3 regions of the Plantactinospora sp. BC1 genome follow, and region 2 is predicted to be linked to each of the others. Evidence: riboswitches for the same ligand, from Rfam matches in the RefSeq annotation. Region 2 holds a riboswitch; each other region holds the start of a gene.

Region 1 (11,120 bases), 370 kb from region 2:
GCGCCGACGTGACGGCGGCACTGGACAGCTTCCCGGCCACTGCCTCCGGGAAGATCGGTCTGGAGTACCGGAGCCGCTGGTGGGAACTTGACCAGCGGATCTACGGGGGCATCACGGAGACCGACCTCGACCTGACGAACATCTGGTACCCGTCGTACGGCTTCCACGGCGAGCGCGGCCTGATCGTCGGCTACTACAACGCCGGGGCGGCGGCGCGGGTGTACAGCGTGCTGACCCCGGCACAGCGGTGGGAGCGGGCGGTCACCCAGGGCGTGAGAATCCACGGTGCGAAGTACCGTTCCGAGCTGGTGACGGCGTATTCGCAGGCATGGGACCGGACCCGCTATCTGGAGGGCGCCTGGACCCTGCCGCCGTACGGCAGCGCCGGCTACACCCTGTTGCTCCGGCCGGCTGGCCGGGTCTACTTCGCCGGAGACTGGCTGAGCCGCGCGGTCGCCTGGCAACACGGCGCCTTCGTCTCGGCCCGATCGGTGGTCACCGCGCTGCACCAGCGGGTGATGGCGGGCTGAGTCACCGTCGGGGCGATGCCCGGGGTGCACGACGGTCTCCGGTTCGATCCGCCGTCGTCGAATTGGTTCGCCAGCTTCCCGGGTCCGGAGACGCCGCTGGCCGGGTCCCCTGTGGTGGGGACCCGGCCAGCGGGTTCGGTTGTGTTGTTTGGTTGTCTTAGCTGTTGTTCCAGGTGTTGGCGACCAGGTCGGCGGCCAGGTCCTCCCACTGCGCGTACGCGTCGGGGTAGGCCGAGACCTGTACCTTCTGCGCGGCCACGGTCAGCGGCAGGTCCTGCCAACCGTCAACCTGCTTCAGCCCCTTGAGGAACGCGATGGTCGAGTACTCCGGATCGGTGATCTGCTCCGGCGAACCCCAACCCGACGACGGTCGCTGCTGGAACAGGCCCAGCGAGTCGTGGTCGTTGCGGTCACCCAGGTGACCCAGGTTCTCCAACTTCGACTCCTGCAACGAGGTACCCACGGCGATCACCGCGGCACGCTCGTCCAGACCCGCCTTCTTCGTGGCCTTCACGATCGCCTTGACGTTGTCGGACTGCTCACCCGACAGCGCAATCCGCGACTGCTTACCCTGCGCACCGTGCGGGACCAGCTTGTCCCGCGACGGCTTACGATCCTTACCCTCGCGCTTGTCACGCTTCTCGCTCTTACGGTCCTTCTCGTTCTTGTCGCTCTTGTGGTCGTTGCCCTTGTCGGCCATGACCGACTGCGACACCGGCGAGGCGACATGCTCGGGGGCGGCGTGGGCGGCCACGGCGGGACCGGCGACAGCGCCACCGACGAACGCCAGGCCAGCGACACCCAGAGCGGTCTTACGAACCAGGGAAGTCTGCTCGATGGCCGGGAGCCATCGGCTGAACAGAGTCGTGTTCATGATGGTCTGCCTTCCAATCGGGGGAACAACACCCCACGGGGGAAACTGGGGTGTCATTGGAAATCACACGTCCCGAGACTGTCGAAGCCTCCAGGGACAGAAGAAGGTTCGCCTGGCACTACATGCACGGGGGGTGCTGGTACTCAGGCGAACACCATATGTAACGACCGGCGGCCCCGGATCATTCCCCGAGGCCCGGCCACCAGCCCAGGTCACGGGCGGTGCTACTCGGCCGTACGCGAGATGTAACGACCGGCAGGCAGCCGGCATTCCGCCGTCAGCAATCGATCATGAGATCGGCGAAGGTCTCCGACCCGACGGGCCGGATCGGCGATCATGGGCGGGACCGCCCGGACTCGTGCCGACCACCCCGATGTCCCGTTCAGCCGGTATCAGCCGTTCAGCTCCGGCCCTGGCGGAATCGGACGGGCCGCACCTCGATCCCCGACCACGGCCGTGGCGGTCGGCGGCCGGCGGTCGGCGGTCAGAGCAGCGGGGCGACGTCCCGGGTGATCGGTACGGCCAGCACGGTCGGACTCTCCGTGCCGAGCGCCGCCCGGAACGCCGCCCGGAACTCGTCCACCGATTCCACCTGGTGTGCGACACAGCCGTAGCCGCGGGCGATGCTCGGGATGTCCAGGCCGGGCAGGTCGAGTCCGGGCACCCCCGGCGCGTCCTCCAACTCGGCGAAGGCCTTCAGCACCCCGTACGCCTGGTTGACCGGCACCACGAAGACGACCGGCAGCCGGTGCTGGGCGGCGGTCCAGAGCGCCTGCGGCGAGTACTGGAACGAGCCGTCCCCGATCACCGCTACCACCGGCCGGTGCTGCCCGGTGTCGCGCTGGGCGAGCGCGATGCCGACCGCCGCAGGCAGCGCGAAGCCCAGGCCGCCGCTGGCCATCTTGAAGTACGAGCCCGGTCGGGTGATGGTCAGTTGCCGGTGCAGCACGCTGAGGTTGGAGGGGGATTCGGGGACCACGATGCCGTCCGCCGGCCATTCCGCGGCGAGCGCCCCGAAGAGTGCCTCCGGGGTCAGCGGGGTGCCGGGGTCCGCGTCGGGCACGGCGGGGCGGGTCGGCGGCATCGGCCGGTCGGTGGCCGGCAGCCGCTCGGTCAGCCCGGCGCAGGCCAGCGTCACGTCGCCGACGAGGCTGTCGCCGACCGGTGCCCGGGCCGCCTCGGCCGGGTCGTCGGTGACGTGCAGCAGCCGGGTACCGTCCGGCAGGTAGCCTCGCCGACCGGGGACGTACGGGTAGTAACGGAATACCGGGGCACCGATCACCAGTACGGTGTCGTGGCCGACCAGTTTCTCGGCCAGCGGGCCGATCGCCGGCGGCAGCAGTCCCTGGAACTGCGGGTGGTCCTGGGGGAAGCCGACCCGGTCGGCGAAGGGCGGCTGCCAGACGGGTGCCCGGGTCCGTTCGGCGAGGGCGACCGCCTCGGCCCAGCCGGCGCTGCGGTCGACGCCTGAGCCGATCACCAGCATGGGGTGTCGGCTGGCCGCCAGGATCTCGGCGAACCGGTCGAGTTCGGCCGGGTCGGGGGCGACCCGGGTGCTGACCCGGCGTACCGGCGCCGTGCCGGTGGCCGGCTCGTCCCAGTCGTCCAGCGGCAGGGAGAGGTAGACCGGCCCGGCCGGCGGCTGTACGGCGGTGGCGAGCGCCCGCATGAACGCCTCGGGAATGTCCTGCGCGCGCAGTGGCTCGTGACTCCATTTGACGTACGGCTCGGGCAGTTGGGTGGGGCGCACGTTGGTCAGCATCGGCTCGGACAGATTCATCGTCCGGGTCTGCTGACCGGCGGTCACGATCATGGGTGTCTTGTTGTGCCAGGCGGTGACGAGGCTGCCCATTCCGTTTCCGGTGCCGGGTGCGGTGTGCAGGTTGACGTGCACCGGCCGGCCGCTGGCCTGGGCGTAGCCGTCCGCCATCGCGACCGCGGAGGCCTCCTGGAGAGCCAGAACGTAGCTGAAGTCGGCCGGAAAGTTCTTCAGGAATGGCTCCTCGGTGGAGCCGGGGTTGCCGAACAGGGTGGTCAGGCCGAGGGAACGGAGCAGGTCGTAGGTAGCTTCGTGCACCGTCGTCATCGGAAGGAGCCTCCTGCGGTCTTCGTCCCCATGTTCGAGCCACCGGACCAAGCCGGCATTTCCGTCATACCGTACGCGTACATGATCATGCCGGTTTATCCGCCGGTCGCCTCCCGGCCCGGCTGCCCGGCCGACGCTGTCCCAATCGCGCTCCGAGTCACTGTTTTCGCTGTTCAGTGGGGTTGGCAACGACAGAAGTCGACCAGTAATCTCGGCGAGTCTGGTCCGGCCCCTTGGTCGCCGTACGGGTGACACCGGAGCAGACCCGCCGAGTCGTTACGTAACGAGCCGGGGACCCACAGTTATCTGGGGTGAATCCGCGAGCCGCTGTGGCCCGCGGTAGGGCGGCCTTCCTGCCCGAATCCGTCAGCTAACCCGGTAGGCGGTGTCGGAAGGAGTAGCTGTTCGTGCGGCACCACCCGGGCCCCGGCCCATCCCCCCAGTTCCCTCGCTGCGTCGCGCCCCCGCCCCCGGCCGTCGCGGCCGTCCCGGACCACCCGGTCCCCGGCGGCCACCCCAACCTGGCCCGATAGCGGTCCGTGACGCCGAAGTCGTCGACGCGCGGGCACCCCGCCGGCCCGCTGGCCGGCAGTTTCCGGTGAGGCCGCCGGTCGGCCGCGACGGATCGTGGTGGCGCTGATTCCACCGGTACGCCGATAGCGGCGCCAACCCGGTCGGCACACCCTCGGTCCGTCCCGCCGAATGCGTATCGGCGGACCTTTTCCCGTGCGATTCCGTGCGATTTCGCGTCACGTTTCCCCGCAGCAGCGAAAGAAACGTCGCGTCATTTCTCGCCCCCCGGTGATAGTGGCGCGCATTTCCTCTGGAGGACAACGTTGAAGCACGCAATTAACGGGCGGTTCCGGACCGTCATGTCGGGCCGACGTAACCGGCTCGCGCTCGCCTCGGCAGCGGTGCTCGCCGCCGCCGCGTCCACCGGGGTCGTGCTGACCTCGGACGGTTCGGCCGAGGCACCGCAGCCCTCGACCGTCGCCGTCGCCGACCTCGGCGCCCCGGCGGCGGGTCAGGCCGGAGCGGCGGTCACCACCGCACCGGAGACGACCGCACCCGCGACGACCGCACCGGCGACCCCGTCGCAGCCGGCCACCAGCGCGCCGGGCACCTCCACGCCCAGCGCGGCGGCGAAGGCGGCTGCGGCCAGCACCCCGAGCAAGCGCCCGGCACCCCCGGAGTCGAAGCTGCTGGACTACCAGTTCCAGGCCCAGATCAACGGCTGGTACTGCGGCCCGGCCGCCACCCGGATCGCGCTGACCGTCCGGGACAAGAAGCCCAGCCAGGACGCCGTCGCCGCCGACCTCGGCACCACGATGAGCGGCACGAACTCGGCCCAGGACACCACCCGGGTACTCAACAAGATCATCGGTACCGACTTCTACCGCACCACCGCCATCCCCGGCGGCGCGGCCACCCCGGCGCAGATGGACCGGCTCCAGGCGGACGTCGTGCACGCCGTCACCAGCGGGTACGCCGTGGTCGTCAACATCGCCGGCTCGGCCACCGACCTCGCGGGCGGCTGGCACAGCTACCCCGGCGGGCACTACCTGACCGTCGTCGGCTACCGCGACGACGGCCGTACGGTGAAGATCGCCGACCCGGCCATCCCGGGCGAGGACAGCAACTACTGGATGACCACCATCGACCTGGCGAACTGGGCGGCCACCCGGGGCTACTCGTCCTGATCCGCCCCGTCCGCCGGTAGCAGCACCGACGACCCGCCGGTAGCAGCACCGACGACGCCGGCCCGACCCACCCACCCGGACGACCCGTGCCGACCGGGGGCGTGGGACGGGCCGGCGTCGTCGTCGCGAGCGGTTCCGCGCCCGGCCTCGGTCAGTTGCGGATCACTGGCCCTGCCACACCGCCTGGGCGCCGGTGTCACCGGTACGGAACACGTAGTACAGGGTGATCCCGGCCGCCGCCAGGGAGAGCACCCCGAGCACCAGGGTCAGCACCGGTGACCCCTTGGCGGTCGCGGCGGCGGTCCCCTCCGTGCCATCGGCGCCACCCTCGACCCCGGCGGTCACCGGTGCGGGGGCGGCGGTCCGGGGCCTGACGAGGAAGACCAGCGCCAGGGCCAGCACCCCGAGCACGAGCGTCGCGTACAGGGTGTTGGTGCCGAGGTCCTGGTGCTCCGCCAACCTCGGGACGTACTCCGGGCTGACCCGGTTACGGGACTCCAGCCGGGCGAGGAAACGGTCGCCGGAGAGCTTGGCCATCAGCGCGGCGAGCGGGGTGGCGACCGCGAGCAGTCCCAGCACCCAGCGCAGGTGCGGGCGGACGAACGGCAGGAACGCGTACCCGACCGCGGTCAACGCGAGCAGTGGCACGAAGACCACCGCGGCATGGACCAGGAACGGGTGGGCGGGAATGCCCATGAACTCCTCGAGCACCGGCGCCTCCTCGGCGACAGATCGGCTGGCGACAGACAGGGATGGACGACAGGCGTACGGGCCGGTGGACGGCGGCCCGGCAGCCTGGCGGATCGGCGGGCTTTCCAGAACGTTGACATGGTGCCCGGGGTGCGCACCCTTGACAAGGGCGACACCGTAACGCGGTGGTGGTGCTGTTCAAAGAGGACGGACGTCCGGGTCGGGCGGCGGCTCGCCGACGACGTACTCGGCGTACTCGGCGACCGGGGTGAAGCCGAGCCGGTCGTAGAGCTTGTACGCCGCCGTGTTCTCCGCGACGACGTTCAGCGCCACCGTGTCGACGGTCTCCAGCAGCCGCCGGCAGAGCGTCGCCACCGCCGTACTGGCCAGCCCCTGTCCCCGGTACGCCGGAGCCGTCGTCACGTTGCCCAGCGCGCTCACCCGGTATCGCGGCGACCAGACGTGCACCCCGGCGACGGAGACCAGTTCGCCGTCCCGGCGCAGCCCGACGTAGTGACCGGTCTCGACCATCCGGGGGTCGAACCAGTTGTCCGGATAGGCCGTCCGGTAGAAGGCCGTCAGTTCCGGTATGTCGGCCTCGGTCAGCACCTCGCCGCCGGACGCCACCCGGGCCAGCCGGTCCGGGTCGGTGAGCGCCATCTTCAGGTGCGCGCCGCGCGACCTGAGCGGGTACTCCCGGGCCAGCACCGCCTCGCCACCGGGGGAGAGGTGTGCCTCGAAGTGCCGGGGCAGCAGCGGGAGAAGACCGGTGAGCAGCTCGGTCAGCACCGCCGGTGAGCGGTGCAGCGCCAGCAGCACCGGAGTGGACCCACCGTGGTAGAGCAGCGCCACCGCGTCGTCGCGCCGATACCAGGTGGTGTACGGCCAGTAGAAGTCGTCCAGGTCGCCGAGCTCGTACGCGTGCAGGTGCGGGTCGCGGCGCAGCAGACCGGCCAGTTCGTTCCGGTCGTGGCTGGTCCTGATCATCGTCACCGACGCATCATGGCACAGCCCTCGCGCCGGGAGCGTGCGCTCAGGGGACCGGCGCGGGGCGGGGCGACGGTACGGACTGGGCAGCCCCGGCACCGTCCAACTGCCGGCGGGCCTCGTCGAGGAAGCCGTCGGCGTAGCGCTGCTCCGGGAAGTCCCCGAGATAGCGGGTACGGGTCCGCCACCGCACCTCGGCCAGCGGATCGGTCTCCAGCAGCCGGTCCAGTACGTCGTCCAGATTGGACATCTGCGAGTCCAGCACGTAACCCGAGCCGGCCAGCGGGAAGCCCTCGACGAACCGCTCGCCCTCGCCGACCCGGTCGGTCACCGCGTACGGCTTGCCGGAGTAGAGGTAGTCGGAGATCACCGCCGAGACGTCCGAGACCAGCGCGTCGGAGGCGTTGACGCAGTCGACCAGGCTCATCTTCTTCGCCGCGTCGGCGCCGAAGACGTGCCGCCGTCCCGTGCTGGCCCGGTGCTCGGCGAGGAGCTGCTCGATCCGGGCGAGCTGCCGGGCCGACGCCGGGTTCTGCGAGGTGTACGGGTGGGCCCGCAGGATCACCGTCACGCCCCGGTCCAGCAGCCGGCGGACCAGGGTCTCGCCCACCGGCAGCGAGCAGTGGTCGACGTCGGCGTTGTGCCCGGTCCAGGTCGGCGTGTAGAGCACCACCTTGTCGGCCCGGTCCCGGATCGGCTCCCGGCGCACCGCGATCGACTCCACCTGCGGGCGGCCGACGATGGCGAACTTCTCCCGGGGGATGGTCACGCCGTTGCGGGCGTACCGGTCGATCGCCGCCTGCCCGGCGACGAAGATCCGGTCGAAGATCGCGGAGACCGGGTTGGCGCTCGGCGCCTTGTCGCTGTCGCCGTGGTGCAGCTGGATGTGTGTGAGGTGCGCGAAGCGGATGCAGTGGCTGTTCTTCGCGCCGTGGTTGACGTAGAACGCCACCCGCAGGCTCGGCACGATCGCCTCGTCGATCGAGCGCGGCGTCGGGCAGACCACCACCGGCGCCCTGGTGGCGGCCGAGATCGCCGGCAGGAAGTTCGGCTCCCGGAGCAGCACCATGAACGGCCGGCCGATCCGCTCCAGGTACGGCAGCCACATCATGACCTGGTATTCCGAGCCGGGCGGCGCGGAGAAGTAGAGCAGGAACTCCGGCTGGTGCCGGCGCAGCGCCTGGGTGACCGCACTCTGCCCGCCGGAGGGCCGCAGCCGGCGCAGCGCGATCGGCCCGACCGCGCCGACCGCGGCGGCCGCGCCGACCAGCACGGTCAGCACGAGGGCGGGCCAGACCGGCAGGGTGAACGCGGCGCTGCCGGCGAGCAGCACCAGCAGGACCAGCACCGCCGGCCCGAGCCGGTCGGCGACGAGCAGCGGCGACGACCGTACGCCGAGATTGGCCGAGCGGACCTCCAGCTCGGCGGCGTCGCGCAGCGGCCGCTCGGCCAGGGTCAACCCGAGCAGGCCCGTACCGGTGAGCGCCAGCGCCACCGAGTTCCACCCGGACCCGGGCAGCCGGTGGGCGTATCCGACCAGTACCCCGGCGATCAGCAGGACCGGCTCGGCGACCAGCTCGGCGCGGGGGTTGACCCGGCGCTCCAGCCAGAGCGCGACCGCACCGGCCCCGGCCAGGGCGAGGCCCGCCAGCTCGGCCGAGGTGAGGGCGAGGAGCAGGAAGGACAGCACGGCCAGGCCGGCACTCAGACACCGGACGGTCAGTTTCCTGACCAGATCGCCACGCATGCGCTTCCTTCCTCGGATCGCCGGACCGTGGTCCCGACAGTGCGGGAGCTGGCTAGGGAGTGCCGACCCGGGGCGGCGGCACCAGTTCGGTGGAGCGTTGCCGGCCGATCCGGCCGACCCCGGGCTCCCGCTCCGGACCGTCCGGGGACCGGCCGTTCGACTCGGCGCCGGTGGGCTCACCCGGCTGCGCAACCGGCTCCGCGACCGGGTCGCCGGGGGAGCGGCGCACGTCGACCACCTGCCCGGTCAGCCCGGAGAGCAGCACGTCCAGTGAGACCCGGGCCACCGTGTCGGCCGCCAGCAGGGTGTGCTCCGGCTCCTCCCCGAAGGCTCGGGTCCGCATCGGGGTCGCGGTCCGCTCGGGGTTGACGCAGTTCACCCGTACGCCGAATTCGGACCACTCGTCGGCGAGCGCCTGGGTGAGATTGACCACGGCGGCCTTGGTGGCGGAGTAGAGGGCGTACCGGGCCCGGCCCCGGGTGTAGGAGCTGGAGGTGTAGAGCAGCAGCTGCCCCCGGGTCTGCTTCAGGTAGGGCAGCGCCTGCCGGGCGATGTCCACCGGGGCGACCAGGTTGACCTGGAGCATCTGCGCGATGGTCGCCTCGTCCATCTCGGCGAGCGCGCCCATCCGGAGCACCCCGGCGGTCACCACCACGTGGTCGATCCGGCCGGTCGCCTCGAACGCGCCGCGCAGTGCGGCGGCGACGTCCTCGCCCCGCTCCACGTGGGTGCCGGTGCTGGACCGGCTGACCGGGAAGACGTCCGCCCCGTAGCCCCGGGCGACCTCGGCCAGCCGTTGGCCGATGCCCTCGCTCCCGCCGAAGACCACCACGGTCCGGCCGCTCAGCTCCTCGACGTACGCCCGCTCGTCAACAAGCCGGGGCGCCTGGGCGGCGGCGAGCTGGAACAGCTTGTCCGCCAGGTGTACGTCGACCGGGTGGGTGACCTTGATGTTCTCGTCCGAGCCCTCGATGACCTTGATCGGCACCTCGGGCAGGTAACGGAGCACCACTCCGCAGTCGTCGGTGGCGCTGAACTCCGGGTCCTGCCCGGCCAGTTCGTAGGCGGCCCGGATGGTGCGGGACCGGAACGCCTGCGGGGTCTGCCCCCGGCGCAGCCGGGACCGCACCGGGATGTCGGTGATGCAGTCGTCGTCGTCCACCTGGATGATCGTGTCGGCGGACGGGATGGCCACGTCGACGGCGGAGTGCGTCCAGAGCGCGTTGACGCACTCCCGGACGATCCGGGGGCTCAGCAGCGGCCGTACCGCGTCGTGGAAGAGCACGTTGCAGTCGTCCGGGCCGATCGCCGCCAGCGCCAGCCGGGTGGTGGCGTTGCGGGTGTCACCGCCCTCGATCACCTGGCTGACCTTGCGGAAGCCGGCCTTCTCGACGATCTGCCGCGCCTCGTCGAGGAAGCCGGGCGCCATCAGCACGATGATGTCGTCGATCTCGGGCGCGTTCTCGAAGACCGCGACGGTGTGTTCGAGGATCGGCTTGCCGGCGATCTTGAGTAGCTGCTTGGGGATGCCGAGCCCGACCCGGGTCCCGGTGCCGCCGGCCAGCACCACGGCGACGGTCCGGGTGGGCCGCCAGGGGGCGGCGTCCGGCTCGCCGGCCGGCCGCGTCGCCGGGTTCTGCACCATTGCCGATCCTCACTGACTGTGCTGGTCGATGGGTGTTTCCCTGCGTCGTCGCGCCCCTCGCGCCGCCGACGGCGCCGTCGCGCGGATCCGATCGGGTCGCGGGCGACCCCTAGGACCCTAGCGCGGCGGGGGCGGGGCAGGTCGCCCGTGACGCTGCCGCCGCCCGAGGTCCTCCGCCGTTGTCCGGACTACGTCCGGTTCATGTACTTCTCGTACTCCGGTACCACCTCGTCGGTGGGGCCGTCCGCCCGGATCACCCCGGACTCCAGCCAGATCGACCGCTCGCAGGTGGTCCGGATCGTGTCGATGCTGTGGCTGACCAGGAAGACCGTGCCGGCCTCGGCGCGCAGCTCGCGGACCCGCTGCTCGCTGCGGCGCCGGAACCGGGCGTCACCGGTGGCCAGCGCCTCGTCGATCAGCAGCACGTCGTGCTTCTTCGCCGCCGCGATCGAGAAGCGCAGCCGGGCCGCCATGCCGGAGGAGTACGTCCGCATCGGCAGCGAGCTGAAGTCGCCCCGGTCGTTGATCCCGGAGAACTTGACGATCTCCGGCGTGACCTGCTTCACCTGGGCCGGGGTCATCCCCATCGCCAGGCAGCCGAGCGCGACGTTGCGCTCGCCGGAGAGGTCGTTGAGCAGCGCGGCGTTGACCCCGAGCAGCGAGGGCTGGCCCTGGGTGTAGACGGCGCCCCGGCTCGCCGGCAGCAGCCCGGCGATCGCCCGCAGCAGGGTCGACTTGCCGGAGCCGTTGCTGCCGATCAGGCCGACCGCCTCACCCCGGTACGCGGTGAAGCTGACGCCCTTGACCGCGTGCACCTCGCGGACCGCGGGGGACTTGGTGCCGGTCAGCATCCGCTTCAGG
Region 2 (11,120 bases):
GTGGGGAAGCTTCGTCTACTTCCGCGACCCGGACGGCAACCGCTGGTCGTTGCAGGCGATCGAGTCGCGCCCGAACGGTTAGACCTGACGCCACACCTCCGGCGTGGCGTCAGGTCATGGCGTACCCGTCAGGAGCCCAGCTCGTCCTCCGCGTTGCCGGCGGCGGTGATGATGTCCCAGCGTTCGTCCCGGGTGATCAACCCGGCCTGCACCCACTCGGTGGAGGTGCGGGAGACCTTCGTCATGAACTGGCTGTGGTTCTTGAAGGGTGCCGCCGCCCACACCTCGTCGAGGAACGACGTGCCGTCCGGCCGCTCCCGGTTCGGGACCCCGGAGTCGTGCGAGCCGAAGACGATCGCCGGCTCGGAGCGCCGGAAATAGACGTGCTGCGCCTGGGTGTCGCCGATGTAGAGCGGCCGCAGCGTGTGCTCGTTGGTGGTGAAGGTGCCGTCGCCGGCCGGTACGACCGCCCGGGAGAGGTCACCGGCCAGGGTGAAGTGCCGGTAGAGCGAGAACTCCTTGAAGCTGCTGCCGGTGCCGAGCGCCGGCAGCAGCACCGGGCCGTTGAAGATCGCCTGTACGTCCCGGTCGTCGAGCGCCTTCTCCAGCCGGAGTACGAACGGGATCGTCACCTCGATGGTGTCGCCGGGCTTCCAGTTCCGCTGGATGCTCAGGTAGCTGCCCGGGGTCACCTTCCCCTTCCGGGCCACCCCGTTGATTTTGACGGAGAAGCCCTCGGCCCAGCCCGGCACCCGGAGCCGGATGTCCAGCCGTCCCCGGCCCTGCACCGTCAGCTTGGCCTGCTCGCTGCGCGGATAGTCGGTCTCCTGCCGGATGATGAACCCGTTCGCCTCCCAGGTCAGCACCGACCCGACGTAGAGGTTGACGTAGAGCGTCGAGTTGTCCGCCGACCGGAAGTAGACGGACTCCTGGTATTTGGTGTGGTTCTCCAGGCCGGAGCCGCCGCAGCAGGTGCCGGTGTTGCCGTAGCCTCGGCTGCTGCCCGGGGTCAGCGGCAGGAAGTAGGTGACGTTCGGGGTGCTGGTGGACTCGTTGTCCCGCTTGGACCCGAGGATGTGGTTGAGCAGCGTCCGCTCGTAGTACTCCATGTAAGCCGGGTCCGGGTCGTGGAAGAAGAGGTTCCGGGCCACCTTGAGCAGGTTGTACGACGTACACGTCTCGGCGCCGTTCCCGGCGATCGAGCCCGCGATGTTCCCCCGGGGCTGGAACAGTTCGGCGTTGGTGTTCGCCGGCAGGTCCGGGGTGGCCGGCCAGGTGCCGCTGGTGCCGCCGTGCGCGTACATCCGGTGCGGCACCACCATGTGCCAGAAGTTCTCCGTCGCCGCGTGGTAGGTCTCCTCGGCGCCCTGGTCGAAGACGCGCAGGTAGCCGACGAACTGCGGTACGTGGGTGTTGGCGTGCAGCCGGGTGATGATGTCCCGGTCCTCCACACAGGCGTCGAAGAGGGACTGCCGGTTGTCGAAGCACTTCGCCGTGGCCAGGTATTTCGGGTCGCCGGTGATGGCGTGTAGGTCGGCCATCACCTCGTTCATCCCGCCGTACTCGCCCGCGATGTAGATGGCCCACATCCGGTTCAGGGTCTCCCGGGGCAGTACCGAGAGCCGGCTGTGCACCCAGTCGCCCATCGCGGTGACCACGGTCAGTGCCTGCGCGTTCCCGGCCAGCAGGTACGCGTCGAGCAGCCCTCGCATGATCTTGTGACAGGTGTAGTACGGCGCCCAGATCGTCGGGTACGTGGCGAAGGACTCCAGCCGGACGAACTGGTCCTCGGGGTAGGCGGCCAGGAAGCCGGGGTGGCTGTATTTTCCGCTCGCCGCCATCGCCGCCTGGCAGGCGGCCAGCTCGGCGACGATGTAGTCCACCTTGTCCCCGTAGGCCGAGTCGCCGGTGGAGGCGTACGCCTGGGCGAAGGCGGTGATCAGGTGGCCGCTGTAGTGCCCGCGCAGGTTGCCCGTGGCATCGTCCCAGCCGCCCGGCGGGGTGGACCCCTCCGGCAGCGGCAGCCCGGCGGTGACCCGGAAGTTGTGCAGCACCCGGTCGGCCGGGTACGCCCGGAGCAGGTTCAGGATCCGGTCCCGCTTCTCGGCGAAGAGCGTACCGTCGAGCAGTTCGACCTGGTCCAGCCCGAACGGCTTCACCACCCAGCGCGGGTTGCGGTCGTAGAAGTCCCCCTGGGACAACGTCGCGGCGGTCACCGCCGCCCCGTCCGGGACGGCGGCGGCGCGGGCCGGTGCCGCCTGGGCGGGTGCGGCCGATGCCGCCGCGCCGGGCAGCTGGGTCGCGGCGACGGTGCCGGCGGTCACCGCGCCGACGGTACGCAGGAAACGGCGACGGTCAAGTGCGTGCTGGTCTGCGACCACTGTCAACCTCCTCGGTGGTGGCTCTGATGTCTCCCGGCGCCCGCTGACGCAGATCGCGGCGCGGCAGGCACCGACGTGCTGGCTGACTCCCGATCCGTTGCGGCGCCTGACATTCCGGGGCGCGCGGTGACGCCTCGTCACCTCTCGGCAGGTCGACGCCGATGTGATCGCTAACATTCAACCAGAGACATGGCCGGCCATGATTGCGACAGTTGTCGAAATTCCCGGCCCGATCGACCGCCGACAGTTCGGCTGCCTGTCCACCGTCACCGGCCGGGCGGAGCGGACCTGATCAGCGGTAGCCGCACTCGGCGTGCAGCCGGGCCAGCTCGGTTGCGGTGCCGATCCCGGCCCGGTACGACGGATGTGCGACGTACTCCCGGATCGCCGAGGCGAGGAAGTCGGGTTGCACGTTCAACTGCCCGACCGGCAGCTCCTCGACACCCGGTGGACGGCCCGACCAGGGTTGCCGGCCCCGGCGGTAGAGCGTGATGCGGGGGCTGACCGGTGCCGGCTGCGGCGGCCCACCGGGCGCCAACTCGTCCCAGTCGATGGTGGTCGCGCCCGGGAACCCGGACACGGAGATCCCGGTCGGTGCCAGCACCAGACCTGCCCGTCGGAGGAACGGCGAGACCAGCGCGCACCCGACGAGGACGGCGAACATCGCACCGTGGTAGCTCTCGGACGGCCACTCGTTGAAGCCGAGCCTGTCCCGCGCCGGTCCGCGCTCGACCACGACCATTGCGGCGGCATTCCAGAGGAAGAAGATCGTCAGGACGCACTGGAAGCGCGGAAACCCCCCGACGACGAACCGGCGGCCGGCGGCGTCGACCTGGAAGGTGGCGGGCCGCCGCCGCAGCGGCGCGACGACCCGGATGAGGACGACGAGCGGCGCCACCAGGGTGAGGAACAGCGCCAGCAGTTGGAGCAGCAGGCCGAGGCCGGCGGGGTCGATCCGGTCGGTCACCGGTTCCACCCACCAGCTCACCGCGAACCGGCTCAGGAAGGCAACGATGCCGAGCGCCAGGGCGGCGGCCCGGAGCACGCCGAGCGACATGACCGCAGCGTAGCGAGGCCGGTCAATACCGTACCGACCGCGCGGGACAAGCCCGAGCCGCGCGAAATCCGATGGAGCCGCCCGCCGGGCACTGGTACCAAGAGCCGATGCGAACCCCATCCCGTACCGCGTGAGCCGCAGCCTGCACACCGACCCGTACCCGAGCCGCGCCGCCCGGCGACTCGACGCGCCCCGGGGCCGGCGCGCGGCCGAGCCGAGGGTACTGCGCCGCCGTGCCCGCCTCGCGGAGCAGCAGCGTCTCGCGCCCGAGCAGGTCGACCGGCCCGAGCCGATCGCCCGGCCGACGACCCCGTACCCCCCGCCCCGGCTCCCGATCCGGGAGTCTCCGGCCCGGCCGGGCTTCCTGCATCCGGCGACCGTCGGCGACGTCACCCGGCTGCTGGACTTCTTCGGCCCCGAACTGCGGTACGGGCTGCGCGCCGTCGAACTGCGGCACGCCGTCGGCGCCGACCGGCCCGGCCCGCTCCTCGCGGCGCTACTGGTGCCGGGCGTGGTGATCCTCTACGAGCAGCCGCGACCACCCTGGACCGTCCCCGGCCAACTCCTGCCACGGTCCCGGTCCCGACTGGAGCGGGCCGGTGCCCGGGTCGACTCCGCCGCGACGTCGACCAGGATCGACTGGCCCGGTACGACGCTGCGCGACTTCCTGCTCTTCGACGGCCTGCTGCACGAGATCGGCCACCACCTGGTGCAGCACGGCAGCGGCAGGCGGACCGCCCGGGTGCGCCGGACCGCCGACCACGAGCGCTACGCCGACGGGTTCGCGGCCCGCTGCCGGGAGCGCTGGACAGCCGCCGCCGCGCCCGGGGTCGCCCGTGGATAGCCCGGCCCGGCTGGTCGGTGACGGTCTGGAGAACCCGGCCAACGCGTACGCGCTGCGGGACGCCGCCGCGATGTTCGGGGTGCCGTGCCTGTTCCGGGACGGCCGGGGGCTGGCCGGGCGCTGGTCCGCCGAACGGGCCGGCGGGCCGCTGCACATCATCGACAGCGCCGAGCTGCTGGCGGCGTCGACCCCGATCGTCGCCGTCGAGAACGCACCCGGCGCGACCTCCGTCTTCGGTACCGCGCCGCCGGCCGGGCGACCGTCGGTGGTGGTCGGCAACGAACGGCTCGGCGTACGACCGGACGTGCTGCGGGCGGCCACCCGGTGCGTACAGATTCCGATGACGGGTCGCGGGGTGAACACCCTGAACGTCGCCTCGGCGGCGGCGGTGGCCCTGCACTACCTGCTGGCGGCGGTCGGCCGGCGTACCGTCCGGGGCACCCGTCCCGGTGCGCGCCGGCCGGCCGTACTCCTGCTCGGGCCCGGCGACCACGTCGAGGCGGGCAGCACGCTGCGCTCGGCCGCCGCCTTCGGCTGGCAGACGGTGGGACTGGACGACCGGGCGAAGGTGTGGTGGGGCACGCCCCGCCCGGTACGCACCGAGGCCCGGGCCGCCGCCCGCAGCTCCCGCAACCCGCTGAAGGTGGTACCGGTACCGGCGCAGCCGCCGTTGCCGGCCCGGCGGGTGGTGGTCGCCGGGCTGCACGTCGGCGGTCCGGCGCTGCACCGGGTCGACCTGACCGGCGGCCCGGAGACCCTGCTGGTGATCCCGGACGAGGAGGCGACCGGGCCGGCCGAACAGTGGCGGCGGCTCGGCCCGAGGGTGGAGTTCGCCCGGCTGGAGCTGCCGGCGGCGAACGTGCCGTACCGGTACCGGCTGGTCGCGGCGATCGTGCTCGCCGAGGTCGCCCGGCAGCTCGGTACCCGTGCTCCCGGCCGCCCCGGCCCGGCACCCCGGCACCGTCCCCGCTACGACAGCGCGCTCGCCCTGGGCGACTCCCCGGACGCCGAGCTGGTCACCCCGGCGGAGCTGGAGTCGTACTGAGGTCAGGCGGGGTCGGCACCGTCGAGGGCCGCCTGGATCAGGCCCCGGGTCTTCTCGTCGAAGGCGACCAGTCGGATCGACTCGACCGCCGACGGAGTGGAGCGGAGCGTCTGCACCGCTATCCGCGCCGCCCGGTCGGCCGGAAACCCGTAGACCCCGGTGGCGATGGCCGGAAAGGCGACGCTGCGCGCGCCCACCTCGTCGGCGACCGCGAGGCAGCGACGGTAGCAGGAGGCGAGCAGCTCGGCTTCGCCGTACCCGCCGCCCTCCCAGACCGGGCCGACGGTGTGGATGACATGCCGGACCGGCGGGTCGAGGTCGAACGCCGGGGTCGCCACCGCCTCGCCGGCCGGGCAGGGGGCGATCGCCCCGCCCGCCTCGGCGAGCCGCGGACCGGCCGCCCGGTGGATGGCACCGTCCACACCGCCGCCACCCAGCAACGACTCGTTGGCGGCGGTGACGATCGCGTCCACGTGCTCCCGGGTGATGTCGCCCAGCACGACTTCGATGGTGGCCATCCGCCGATGATGCCAGTCGACCGGCGACCTGTCCGCACAACGCCACCGCCCCGCCACCTGAGCGGACAGGTGACGGGGCGGTGGCGTTGGCTCGGGCTACAGCATCGAGACGTGCACGTGGTCGGTGTGGTCACTCGGACCGCTGTAGGAACTCCAGCCCTCGTCCGGGAACCAGATCTCCTTGTACCAGATCACGTAGAGGATGCCGAGCCGGTCCGCGTTGCGGATCAGGAACGCGGCCAGGTCGTTGCCGTACTTCATCTGGTCGTCGTTGGCAGCCCGGCTGAACCCGGAGTTGCGCAGCGACCAGTCACAGGCCCGGCCCTTCGGATGCTCGAACGGCCCACCGGGCCGGAAGCAGCCGACGAACCTCTTGAAGCCCGCCCGACGCACCTCGTTGTACATGTGGAGCGTTCGGGCGGTGATGCAGCCGCTGGTGGTCGGGTCCTTCTTGTTGCACGGCAGCCCGGGGAAGCCGTCCGCCATCCCCGGCCCCGGCCGGGCGACCGGCGAGGTGGCCGCCACCAGCCCCTTGTCGGGGCGCGAGTTGCCGCCCACCAGGGCGAGCGCCTTCTTCGCGTCCGACTGCTGCTTCTGGATGATCTTCTCTTGCGCGGCCTGCTTGGCGACCTCCTCGTCGATCGCCTTCTTGGCCGCGCCGACCTCGTTGCGCGCCTCGTTGAGCGCCCGGAGCTTGCTGTTGTTGAACAGGTTCAGCTCGTTGAGCGCCGAGGCCCGCTCGATGAACGAGTTCGACGAGGAGTCGGACGAGTTGTTGCTCAGCAGCATCGAGATGGCGCTGAGCTTGCCGCTGCGGTAGGACTCGGCCGCGATCTGGCTCGCCTCCGGCGTGAGCGCCGCCAGCCTGGCCTCCGCCTGCTTCAACTGGTTGCCGAGCTGCTGCTGCCGCCGCTGGGACTTGCTGCGCTCGGCCTTCGCCTCGGCGAGCCGCTTGCCGGCGCTGGCGAGCACGTCTCCGAGCACCGGCGAGTCGGCCTCCTCCTGGGGGGCCGGTTTCGGCGCGGGCGCCGCCGACGCCTCCGACGGGACCACGACCAGAGCTGCGGCGGTGAGCAGTGCCAGGGCAGTCGCCAGCCTTCGGCGTAGGGGTGCCCTCACATGTATCCCTTCCGTCGGCCGCCGACCGGGTTAGCTGACGGGTTCGGGATGGAAGTGGTCCCTACCGCTTGCGCGGATTCACCCCAGGGGTGCGTGGGTCCCCGGCTCGCCGGGTGGCGATTAGGCGGCGATCAGCGCCGGCACCACGCGGTATCCGGCGGCTATGAACGGCAGACAGCATACCCGGTTTCACTTCCGGAATGGCAAGCCCCGTTCGCGGGTAAAAGCGTTGCCGGACAACGACTATCAGTAATCACGGCGCGTCGGACGCATCGAAGGTCATGCTTTGTCCGCCATTATCGACTAGCTGCTGTCGGCTATTTACCAAGCGCGTTATCAACCGTCTGACGTGCGGAAACGTGTCCAGGTTGGTCGGTGGCGTGATTCCCCGGTCACCGTCGGCGCCAGGGCGTTGTGCCGAACAGCACACCGGCCACCGTACCGGCCGAGAGCAGACCCGCTGTCACCGCGCCCCGGTGCTGGGACAGCCAGAGTTGCGGACTCCGTGTCCGGTACGGCGTGTCGAACGAGCCGTGCGCGCCCCGGTCCACCCCGGTGCCGTCGTCGACCGGGTGCCACAGGTTGGCCGGTCGACCCCGCTCGGCCGGCTGCTCCGTCTGCTGGCCGGAGTACCCCGTCCGGGCCAGGTACCGGTCGAGCAGGCCGGGCACCAGCCGGTTGCCGAGGATGGTGCCGACCGTCGAGGCGCCGACCCAGTACTCCCGCCGGCCCGGGCGGTCGGCAGCGTGCACGATGGCCCGGGCCGCCAGTTCGGGCTGGTAGATCGGTGGCACCGGCTGGGCGCGGTTGCGCAGCCGGGACAGTACCCAGTCGAACTGCGGGGTGTTCACCGCCGGCAGGTGCACCATGGTGAGCCGGACCGGGCTCCGGTCGTGCAGCAGTTCGCAGCGCAGCGACTCGGTGAAGCCCGCGATGGCGTGCTTCGCGCCGCAGTACGCGGACTGGAGCGGGATCGACCGGTAGGCCAGTGCCGACCCGACCTGCACGATCGTGCCGCTGCCGCGCGCCAGCATCCGGTCGAGGGCGGCCCGGGTGCCGTGGACGTACCCGAGATAGCAGACCTCGGTCACCCGCCGGAACTCCTCCGGTCCGATCTCCTTGAAGGGCGCGAAGACCGAGACGATGGCGTTGTTGACCCAGAGGTCGATGGGCCCGAGTTCGCTGGTCGCCCGCTCCGCCGCCGCCTCCACCTGGCGGTAGTCCGCCACGTCGGTCTCGATCGGCAGCGCCACGCCGCCGGCCGCCCGGACGTCCTCGGCGGCGCCCCGCAGGCCGGTGTCGCCCCGGGCCAGCAGGGCGAGCCGCATCCCCCGGCTGGCCAGCAGCCGGGCCGTGGCCCGGCCCACCCCGGCACTCGCTCCGGTGACCACCGCCACCCGCGCCGCAGGTCGCCGCCGCATCCGCTCCCCCGTCCCGAACCTCCCCGGTCGCCGCGCGCCGGCTACCCGGCCGACGCCCCGACAAACTCCCGGACGCCCTCCGTCGCCGGGCCGCCACGGCACGCCGGGCCGCCACGGCACGTGCGGACGGGGGCTCTGGAGAGGCGGAGAGGCGGAGCCGGGCAGGAGGCGGGCAGTCGGAGTGACCGGCCGGGCCACCCGTCCGGGTGAGGATGAACCCCGGCCGGGCGGGTAACCGCGTCCGCGACGCGGCGGGCGTCGTCGAGGGGTGCGGCGGACGACGGTGCGGCGGGTGACGGTGCGGCGGGCGTCCGCGATGGGTGCGGCGGGTGATGGTGCGGCGGGCGGAGGAACAAGTGCGCGGCGGCGCGGTACCGGCGGCGACCGTCGGTGCCGCGCTGGCCGTCCAGGTGGTGCCGGCCGTGACGGTACTGCCCCGGGTACGGCTGCGGTTCTTTCCCCGGCTGAGCGGACGCGGCTCGCCGGGGCACGTCGCGCTCACCTTCGACGACGGCCCCGACCCGGCCTCCACCCCGCTCTTCGTCGAGACCCTCGCCGCACACCGGACCCGGGCGACGTTCTTCCTGCTCGGCTCGATGCTGGCCCGCGCGCCGGAACTCGGGCTGGATCTCGTCGCCGCCGGGCACGAGGTCGCGGTGCACGGCTGGGCGCACCAGAACCTGCTGCTCCGGGGGCCGCACGCCACCTACCGCGACCTGGCCCGGACCCGGGAACTGATCGGAGCGGTGACCGGACGGGTACCCCGGTTCTTCCGCCCGCCGTACGGGGTGTTCAGCGGCGCCGCCCTGATCGCCGCGCGCCGGCTGGACCTGACCCCGGTGCTCTGGACCTGCTGGGGGCGGGACTGGACCCGGTCGGCGACCCCCTCCTCGGTACTCGACACGCTGCGCGACGGGCTGGCCGGCGGCGGCACCGTGCTGCTGCACGACTCCGACTGCACCTCGGCGCCGGGTGCCTGGCGGGCCAGCCTCGCCGCCCTGCCCCACCTGCTGGAGGAGTGCCTCCGCCGGGGCTGGCGGGTCGGCCCGCTCGGCGAACACGGCTGATCCGGCCGCCCGGCGCCAAGAGCGCGGGGATCAGGCTCAACCAGCGGTTCGCCCGGGGTGTGCCGGTGCCCACTGCCCGGCGGGCTCAGCCCACCCGGTCGGTCAACTCACCCGGTCGGTCAGCTCCCCGGGTACCGCCTCGACCCGGCTGCCGGGCACGGCGGCCACCGGTGCCGACCCGGCGGCGTCGGCCGTCGGCCGCGACCCCAGCGGGTGCCGGACCCGGGTCACCACGCCGACGTGCGCCCGCCGCGCGGCCTGGAGCGCGGCGAAGAGCCCGTACGCTCCGCGACCGACCAGCCGGTGCTTGAGCCCGACGGCGCCGCCCGGCGGCTGGTAGCCGGCGGGCGGCAGGTGTGCCCGGTACCGGGTGACGATCTCGGCGAAGAACTCGCGGCGGCGCGCGGGCGGCACCCGTCGGGGATGGCCGAGCACCTGCAAGAGGTGCCAGATCATCCGCTGGAAGATCAGGTGACGCAGTTCGGCCGGCACCGCCGGGTCGGCGTCCAGCCCGGACAGCACCCGGTCCCAGTGCGCGAAGACCTCGAAGTGCCGGTCGCTGACCGTCGCGGTGATCGCACCCTCGGGACGCTGCCGGTACGCGTAACAGCAGCGGTCCAGCAGGGCGATCCGCTGCGCGGCGAGCATCAGCGGAAAGCTGAACGAGACGTCCTCGTACCAGCCGGGTCCGAAGGTCAGGCCGAGGTCGAGGAGGAACCGGCGCCGGATCACCTTGTTGCAGGTGATGTGCAGCACCGACAGCAGGGCCGGCCGCTGCCGGAGGGTGAAGGTATCCGGCCCCGGGCCTCCGGCACCGACCTGGGAGAGCGACAGGTGCCGGGTCCCGCCGTTCGGGTAGTACCGGGTGTACGCGGTGACCAGCAGGTCGGGCCGGGTCCGGGTCAACCGCTCGGCGACGGCGGTGAGGCTCCCCTCGGGCAGCCAGTCGTCGCCGTCGACGAACCACACGTACTCGCCGGTGGCCCGGGACAGGCCGGTGTTGCGGGCCGCCCCGAGCCCCTGGTTCTGGTCGAGGGTGACCACCACCAGCCGGCAGTCGCGTTCGGCGTACCGGGCCAGGATCGCCGCGCTGCCGTCGCGGGATCCGTCGTCCACCGCCACCAGTTCGAGGTCGCGGAAGGACGCGTCGAGGATGGAGTCCAGGCAGTCGGCCAGGTACGCCCGCACCTGGTAGACCGGGACTATCACGCTGAGCAGGGTCACCGTGGAAACCTCCGGGGGAGGACGGAGACCGAATAGTAGCGCCGAGTAATCAGCCGCCACGCGTTCAGTAACTAGCGAGTGACCAAATTGTGATTTGTCACTTCGATCAACACCTGTCCGGATCTACCGGTCAACCGGTTCGCGTACCCGGAGGGTCAGAGCCCCGCCACCCAGTTCCACAGGTCGACCACCCACTCGGTCTGGCGCAGGTACGCCACCCCGACCCCGGCCAGGAAGATCCCGGTGACCAGGTGCGCGCCCCGGGCACTACGGCGGATCTTGCCGAGCTGACGCTCCCAGACGACCCGGCCGACCAGCCGGGCCAGCGCGAAGAGGCCGACCGCGACGAAGAGGGTCAGCACGAAGGTGACCACCGGACTGGTCAGGTCACCCCGGGCCGAGATCGCCCAGATCCCCCAGCAGACGAAGGCAAAGAGGCCGCCC
Region 3 (6,542 bases), 3.0 Mb from region 2:
GGTGGCCCGGTAGTACTCGCTGGGCAGGATGTTGCCGACGGCGTAGCGCTGCCCGGCGGCGAGGGTGTACTGCAACGGCGTGACCGCCTGCACCGGCACGCCGGCCGGGTAGGCGTCGGCCTCCGGGTACGCCCGGCCGTACACCGGGATGGTGGCCCGGCCCGGCTTCGGCGTCGCGACCAGCCCGACCGTCCACTTCGCCGTGGGGTTGCTCCTCGGGTTGTGGAACCACGCCTTCTGCCCGAGATACCAGATCGCGGTCCAGTCGCCCTGCCGGCCGGCGAGCGCGTAGGTCTGCCCGGCCGAGGCCCGCGCGCCGTGGTCGGAGATGTGCATGGTGTTCGGGGTGCCGTCCGGGCGCAGCGCGATGTCGTTGACCAGCGGCGCGTCGACGGCCGGGGCGCTGCGCAGGATCACCGACGAGGAGCCGCGCGACGGGCAGGGCACCCCGGCGGTGTCGCAGCCGGTGAAGGCCGGCCGGTTGGTGGCGAAGTCCGGGTCGATGGTGACCAGGCCGGCGGCCGGGATGCCGATGCCCCGGAACGGTGCCTTCAGCAGGTCGAAGTAGTGCGACCAGTCCCAGTACGGGCCGGGGTCCCAGTGCATGCCGCGCACGTTCGCCGGCAGGATGCCGGGTACGTTGTCGTGCCCGATGATGTGGTCGCGGTCGAGTGGGATGTCGTACCGGTCGGCGAGGTAGCGGACCAGCTTGGCGGAGGTCCGGTACATCGCCTCGGTGTACCAGGTGCCCTGGGCGGCGAAGCCCTCGTGTTCGAGGCCGATCGCCTTGGCGTTGACGTACCAGTTGCCGGCGTGCCAGGCCACGTCCTTGCCCTTGACGTGCTGCGCGATGTGCCCGTCCGCCGAGCGGAGCGTGTACTGCCAGCTCACGTAGGTCGGGTCCTGCACCAGCCGCAGCGTGGTGTCGTAGCTGCCCTCGGTGTCGTGGATGACGATGTATTCGATCTTCTGTCGGGCGGGCCGGTCGGAGAGGTCGTGGTTGCCGTAGTCGCCGTCCCCGAACGCCTGGTAGGGGGCGGGGATCCACTCGCAGGAGATGTCGCGCGGGCACTCCAGCCCGTCCGGGCGGGGGGTGCCGGGCAGGCCGAGCCGGTCCAGCCAGGAGCGCTGCGGGGCGATCCCCGGTCGGCCGGGGAGGGTGATCCGGTGGCCGTCGTCGGTGGTCCGGCTGGCGCCTTCGGCGATGGTCCGGTACACCTCGTCGGCGAAGGCCGCCGCGGCGTCGGCGCGGTCGCTGCCGGCGTACCGGGCCACCGCGCCGTACCAGGCCGCCGGGTCGCTGGCCGGGCCCGTCGGCGCGGCCAGCGATTTCTGGTACGACGCCAGCAGCGCCGCCCCGCCCCGGATGTTCGCCGCCGGTTGCGAGCGGAGCAGGTGCTCGTCGACTCCGGTCAGCGCGACGGCGGCGTCGAGGGTCTGCCCGCCGGGCGGCGCGTCGGCGCTCCGGTCGAGGTGTGGGCCGGCGGGTCCGGGTGCCGGGCGGGCGGGTCGGGCCGGGTCGCCGCGTCGGTCCTCACCGTGCTCGGGGTGCTCCGGCCCGGTGGCGAGCCCGGCGACGTCGGTGAGGTGCATCGGGCCGTACCCGCCGGTGGTGCTCGGCGTGCCGGCGTTCGTGTCCCAGCGGGATTCCAGATAGGAGACGCCGAGCAGCACACTCTCGGGTACGCCGAACTCGGCCGCTGCGGCGGCGTACTCCTGTTGCCGGCTGTCGGCGGACGTGGCGGTGGCGGGCGCGGGGCTGGCCGGCAGCAGCGCGGCGGCGCCGACGACTGCGGCCCCGATCGCGATTCTCCTGCTCAGCGGCTGTTTCGTGGGAAGCATCGAACCTCCATGAGCCGGGGGTGGGCCTGGTGATCACCCTCCACCCGGGACCGGTGCTGGTCAATACCTGCCGGCCAAGGTCGTCACTATGTAGGAATCTTTCACATATACCGAGTGTGATCGGCGGGTTCGATCCTTCGGTTCGCGGGTTCGAATGCTCCCACCGTCAGCGACCGATCCGATACATAACGAATCGACTCAGATCACGGGGTTGCGTTTGGATAACACCCTTCTCTAAGGTTGGGGACCGTCGAGCCGACGGCAGGCCGCCTAGCCGGGCGGCGACGTCTCGACACCGCCGAATCGTCACACTCAGCGAACCGGGGACCCGAGCTTCATGGGGTGAATCCGCGTCTCACGCGGTAGGGCGACAATCTTCCCGCCCGAACCCGTCAGCTAACCCGGTAGGCGGGCTACGGAAGAAGGAGTACGGACCCCGGTGGCTCCCCCTGCCCCGCCGCGGTCGCCATCCCTCCGATCGGCCTCCGCCGACGCCGGGAACGCGAAACCGCGCCCTCGAAGGTCCATTCTCGCCATCGCGCTCACGGCCCTGGCCAGCGCCGCCGTGCTGTTCACCGGCACGACGCCGGCACTCGCCGAACCGTCGGTGGCCGAGATCGAGCAGCAGATCGACACCGCCTGGCGCAAACTGGAGCCGGTCGTCGAGAGGCACAACGCCACCCGGCAGGACCTGACCGCGAAGAAGAAGCAGGCCGCCGCCCTGCAGAAGAAGATCGCCCCGCTCCAGTCGCAGATCGACGCCGCGATGAACCGGGTGAGCGACTTCGCCGTGGAGGCGTACAAGGGCGACAAGGCGTCCGCGGTCAACGCCCTGCTCACCACGAAGTCGCCGACCGCGCTGGTCGGCCAGCTCTCGGTGCTCGACCAGTTCGCGCGGCAGCAGCAGCGCGAGGTGCAGGCGGTCGTCGACCTCAAGAACAAGTACGCCGCCCAGAAGGCCCCGCTGGACCGGTTGGTCAGCCAGCTGACCAAGACCGAGGCGGAGCTGGCGGCGAAGAAGAAGGAGATCGACGCCGAGGTCGAGCGGTTGCAGAAGCTGCGGATCCAGGCGTACGGGAACGGCTCCGCCGGCCCGCTGCGGCCCGCGCCCTGCCCGGCGACCTACCCCGGCGGCCCGGCCGGCCAGGCGGTCAAGTTCGCCTGCGCCCAGATCGGCAAGCCGTACAAGTGGGGTGCGGAAGGCCCCAGCTCGTACGACTGCTCCGGCCTGACCCTGGCCGCCTGGGCGAAGGGCGGCGTCGGGCTGCCGCACAACGCCCGGGCGCAGCGCGGGCAGGTGAAGTCGGTCAGCCGCTCCCAGCTCCGCCCCGGTGACCTCGTCTTCTACTACGCCGACCTCAGCCACGTCGGCATGTACGTCGGCGGCGGATGGATCGTGCACGCGTCCCGGGCCGGCGAACCGGTGAAGATGAAGCGGATGGACGACGGCGAGATCCACAGCTTCGGCAGACCCGGCTGACCTCTCCCCGATCGACCGTGTCAACGGAGGAACCCCCGTCGCGCACCTGCGGCGGGGGTTCCTCCGTTCGGTCCGTGTCGCCGCCGCGCGGGCGGGGCGTCAGCGGGTGGGCCAGGTGCGCCAGTTCTGCCAGGAGCGGCTCGGGGTGGGGCCGCGCTGCCCCTGGTAGCGCGACCCGTAGACCGCCGACCCGTACGGGTGGGCGGACGGCGACGAGAGCCGGAAGATGCAGAGCTGGCCGATCTTCATCCCGGGCCAGAGCCGGATCGGCAGGTTGGCCACGTTCGACAGCTCCAGCGTGACGTGCCCGGAGAACCCGGGGTCGATGAAGCCGGCGGTCGAGTGGGTGAGCAGGCCGAGCCGGCCGAGGCTGGAGTTGTGGGTCGGCACGAACGTCCGGCCGGCGAGGAACATCCCACGCGGATCCGCCACCTGGATGCAGCGGACCGGGACGGACTCCACGGGCCGCACGTCGTCGACCGCACGGAAACGGTGGAACCGGCCAGCCTTCTGTCGTGCGAGCTTCCGGGGCAGCCGGAAGACCGGTAGGTGTGGCGTGAACTTGACCTGGAACGCCACCCCGCACTCCACGCCGTTCAGGACCGCCCGCTTCTTCCGTTTCACCGGCCTCAGTCCGAGACTTGCGGCGAGTTCGACCACCGCGTCCGCAAGCCTTTCCCTGGTGCTGACGAACTCACAGCGGCCCAGATCGTCGATGTGGCCGTCGGTGTCCATGAGGCCCTGCAACAGCGCGGTGCGCTGGTCGACATCGGCCGTGAGGTACTCGGCCGGCACATGCTTGTTGCCGACGACGCCGAGTTGTTTGAGCAGGCTCGACAACGACCCGTTCGCCGAATACCGACCGCTGCTGGCGTCGCGTGTGTGGCCTACCCCGCCGATCCGGTACCGGTAGCGACCGCTGACCTTCGAGACCGGGTAGCCGGCACGTCGGATCTCGTCGAGAATCGATTCGTCGGCGCAGGTGAACTCGGCACTGGCCGATGTGCCGTCGCCGAGCCACGCACCGAGAACATAGGGGTCCACGAGCAGGTCACGGGTGGGGTAATGGACCGGCTCGGTGACGTGGATATGGTGGTTTCGCTCCTTGTCACCGTAGCGAAGATCGCCGGCAATCTCGGCGGTCGTCCGAACCGAGCCGGCCGCGAGCGTGCCGCGGGCGATGTACTTGCGCTCCAGCTTCGTGGTGGTGATCCACCGATGATCGGCGTCGGCGACGATCGACTCACCGTCCGAGAAACTGACCCGGAAGCAGGGACGGTTGGTCATCACGTCAGTCGCAGCCACGATCCGTACCGGTTGGCCCCGATCATCGAAGACGAGATCGCCCACCCTCAGGTCGCCCATCTCCCGCCACCCTGCCGGAGTCGGGATGGGCGTGTCCACGGCCAACGCCTTTCCCTCCAGCCGGCCCGCGAGCTGGTCGCCGAGCGAGATCACCTCCAGGGTGGAGGCGAGCACGAACTCACCCGGGTGCAGCACGAACGGCTCGCCGTCCGGCACGTCGACCAGCGAGGTCAGCTCGTCCTGCTGCACGGCCGGGTCGATGTGCGTGTAGAGGTGGTTGTTGAAGACCCGGAAGAGCCGATCCAGGCGTACGTCGATGCTCGACGGCTGCACCAGCGCGGGCTCGAACGGCTCCAGCGCGAGGGTGCCCGCCTTGATCTCGATCACTAGGTCGTGGTCGGAGAGCAGCACCGGATCACCTTAGCGGTCGGGTGCGGCCGGCTGGCCGCGACCTCGCCGAAGGGTGGGATCGGGGTGGGTTCGGGGTAGGTGATCGAACATGTGTTCGATAGAATGTACCCATGGCATCCTGGTCCGAATTCGCCTCTGACGAGCCTCGACTCGCCGACGCGATCCGCGTCCTCATCCAGCAGTACGGTCCGGGTCTCGGCTACCTGGCGACCGTGCGCGCCGACGGTGGGCCGCGGGTGCACCCGGTGTCCCCGGTCATCACCGACGAGGGACTCTTCTGTTTCGTCGTCGACTCCCCGAAGCGGCGCGACCTCGAACGGGACGGGCGCTACGCGCTGCACTCCTTCCCACCCGAGGACAGCGACGACGAGGCCTACGTCGCCGGTCGGGCCCGCCCGGTGACCGACCAGGCCCGGGTGGACCAGCTCGCCGGCAACCTGCGGGCCGCACCGCAGGTCGACTGGCGGCTCTTCGAGTTCACCGTCGACGTGGCGATGGTGGCCCGGCACGGCAGCAACGGTGCCACCCCGCTCGCCGCCGGAGACCGGTCCGAGCGCCCTGCCGTGCAGGTCTGGCTCGACCCGGCCGGCGCCGTCACCACTGGCGAGGGCGTTGCGGGCGGGGGCACCGCCGCCGGGCCGAAGCGACGCGGCCGGCGCCGGGCCGTCGAGGCGGAACCGGTCCCGACACCGTGACCTACGGCTCCCGGAACGCCTTCCACGCCTTGAGCATCCGGAACACCTGACCGTACGTGAACTCGTACATGCAGGCGTCGACCGAGTAGTCCATGAAGTTGTGGATCGGGTCGAGGCCCGGCTTCGTCGTGCAGGTGTCCCGTCGCTCCGGGCAACCGAAGGCCGGCTCCGCCTCGGCGGGCGTGTCGTAGACGTGGTCGCCCTGACCGGAGCAGCCCTGCTGGAAGGTGTGGTAGAGGTTCAGCCAGTGCCCGACCTCGTGCGTCGCCGTGTCACCGGCGTTGTACGGCGCCGCCGTGCCGCCCGGCAGCGACTCGGCGAGCACCACCACCCCGTCGTACGGGTCGAGTTCGCGTTGCGGGAAAGTGGCCCAGCCGAGCAACTCGTCGTCCAGCAGCCCCGTGTAGATGTTCAGGGTGTGCTTGCCGCCGACCCGCAGCGCACGCTTCATCTGCGTCTCCGCCGGGCTCTCCGCCACGATCGGGTACCAGGCCGGATTGACCACCCGGTTCACCTTCTTCAACCTGAAGTGGAACGGCGTCCAGGCCCCACCGGTACGCCCACCGAAGGCGTCGTTCAGCACCCTCAGTTGGGCCTGGATCAGCGACAGTGGGATGTCCCCGTCCGCCCGGCTCCGCTTCTCGCTGACGACGTGGAACACCACGTCGATGGTGATCCTGAGCCTGCCCGGTACGCCCAGCGGCGCCACCCCGACCCGTTGCGCGTACGCCGAGTCGACCGCTCGGTCCAGTTCGGCGGCCTCGGCCGGGGTCAGCTCGTTGGGCTCGGCGGCGTGCGGCGCCCCGGGT

Evidence for each region. Region 2 has a riboswitch for cyclic di-AMP ahead of C6361_RS30595 (hypothetical protein). Riboswitches for the same ligand answer to the same signal wherever they lie in the genome.
Region 1: it holds a riboswitch for cyclic di-AMP, as region 2 does, so the genes downstream of both, C6361_RS28930 (C39 family peptidase) here and C6361_RS30595 (hypothetical protein) in region 2, are expected to answer to the same signal.
Region 3: it holds a riboswitch for cyclic di-AMP, as region 2 does, so the genes downstream of both, C6361_RS17140 (NlpC/P60 family protein) here and C6361_RS30595 (hypothetical protein) in region 2, are expected to answer to the same signal.

What each region holds. Positions count from the first base shown of each region.
Region 1 is NZ_CP028158.1:6,596,419-6,607,538, forward strand. It holds gene C6361_RS28915 (FAD-dependent oxidoreductase) at 1-530, shown strand, start outside; gene C6361_RS28920 (hypothetical protein) at 688-1,404, opposite strand; gene mdlC (benzoylformate decarboxylase) at 1,889-3,490, opposite strand; cyclic di-AMP (ydaO/yuaA leader) riboswitch at 3,747-3,890, shown strand; gene C6361_RS28930 (C39 family peptidase) at 4,363-5,190, shown strand; gene C6361_RS28935 (DUF2231 domain-containing protein) at 5,353-5,901, opposite strand; gene C6361_RS28940 (GNAT family N-acetyltransferase) at 6,079-6,867, opposite strand; gene C6361_RS28945 (CDP-glycerol glycerophosphotransferase family protein) at 6,914-8,614, opposite strand; gene C6361_RS28950 (bifunctional cytidylyltransferase/SDR family oxidoreductase) at 8,667-10,259, opposite strand; gene C6361_RS28955 (ABC transporter ATP-binding protein) at 10,448-11,120, opposite strand, start outside.
Region 2 is NZ_CP028158.1:6,968,575-6,979,694, forward strand. It holds gene C6361_RS30565 (VOC family protein) at 1-82, shown strand, start outside; gene C6361_RS30570 (glycoside hydrolase family 127 protein) at 129-2,381, opposite strand; gene C6361_RS30575 (hypothetical protein) at 2,674-3,438, opposite strand; gene C6361_RS30580 (hypothetical protein) at 3,569-4,282, shown strand; gene C6361_RS30585 (TrmH family RNA methyltransferase) at 4,275-5,327, shown strand; gene C6361_RS30590 (O-acetyl-ADP-ribose deacetylase) at 5,330-5,845, opposite strand; gene C6361_RS30595 (hypothetical protein) at 5,942-6,964, opposite strand; cyclic di-AMP (ydaO/yuaA leader) riboswitch at 6,968-7,101, opposite strand; gene C6361_RS30600 (SDR family oxidoreductase) at 7,357-8,385, opposite strand; gene C6361_RS30605 (polysaccharide deacetylase family protein) at 8,718-9,452, shown strand; gene C6361_RS30610 (glycosyltransferase family 2 protein) at 9,555-10,676, opposite strand; gene C6361_RS30615 (hypothetical protein) at 10,832-11,120, opposite strand, start outside.
Region 3 is NZ_CP028158.1:3,942,909-3,949,450, reverse strand. It holds gene C6361_RS17145 (N-acetylmuramoyl-L-alanine amidase) at 1-1,842, opposite strand, end outside; cyclic di-AMP (ydaO/yuaA leader) riboswitch at 2,129-2,269, shown strand; gene C6361_RS17140 (NlpC/P60 family protein) at 2,408-3,322, shown strand; partial or broken gene dcd (dCTP deaminase) at 3,422-3,700, opposite strand; partial or broken gene C6361_RS39235 (LAGLIDADG family homing endonuclease) at 3,896-4,609, opposite strand; partial or broken gene C6361_RS17130 (dCTP deaminase) at 4,733-5,038, opposite strand; gene C6361_RS17125 (pyridoxamine 5'-phosphate oxidase family protein) at 5,149-5,733, shown strand; gene C6361_RS17120 (zinc metalloprotease) at 5,735-6,542, opposite strand, start outside.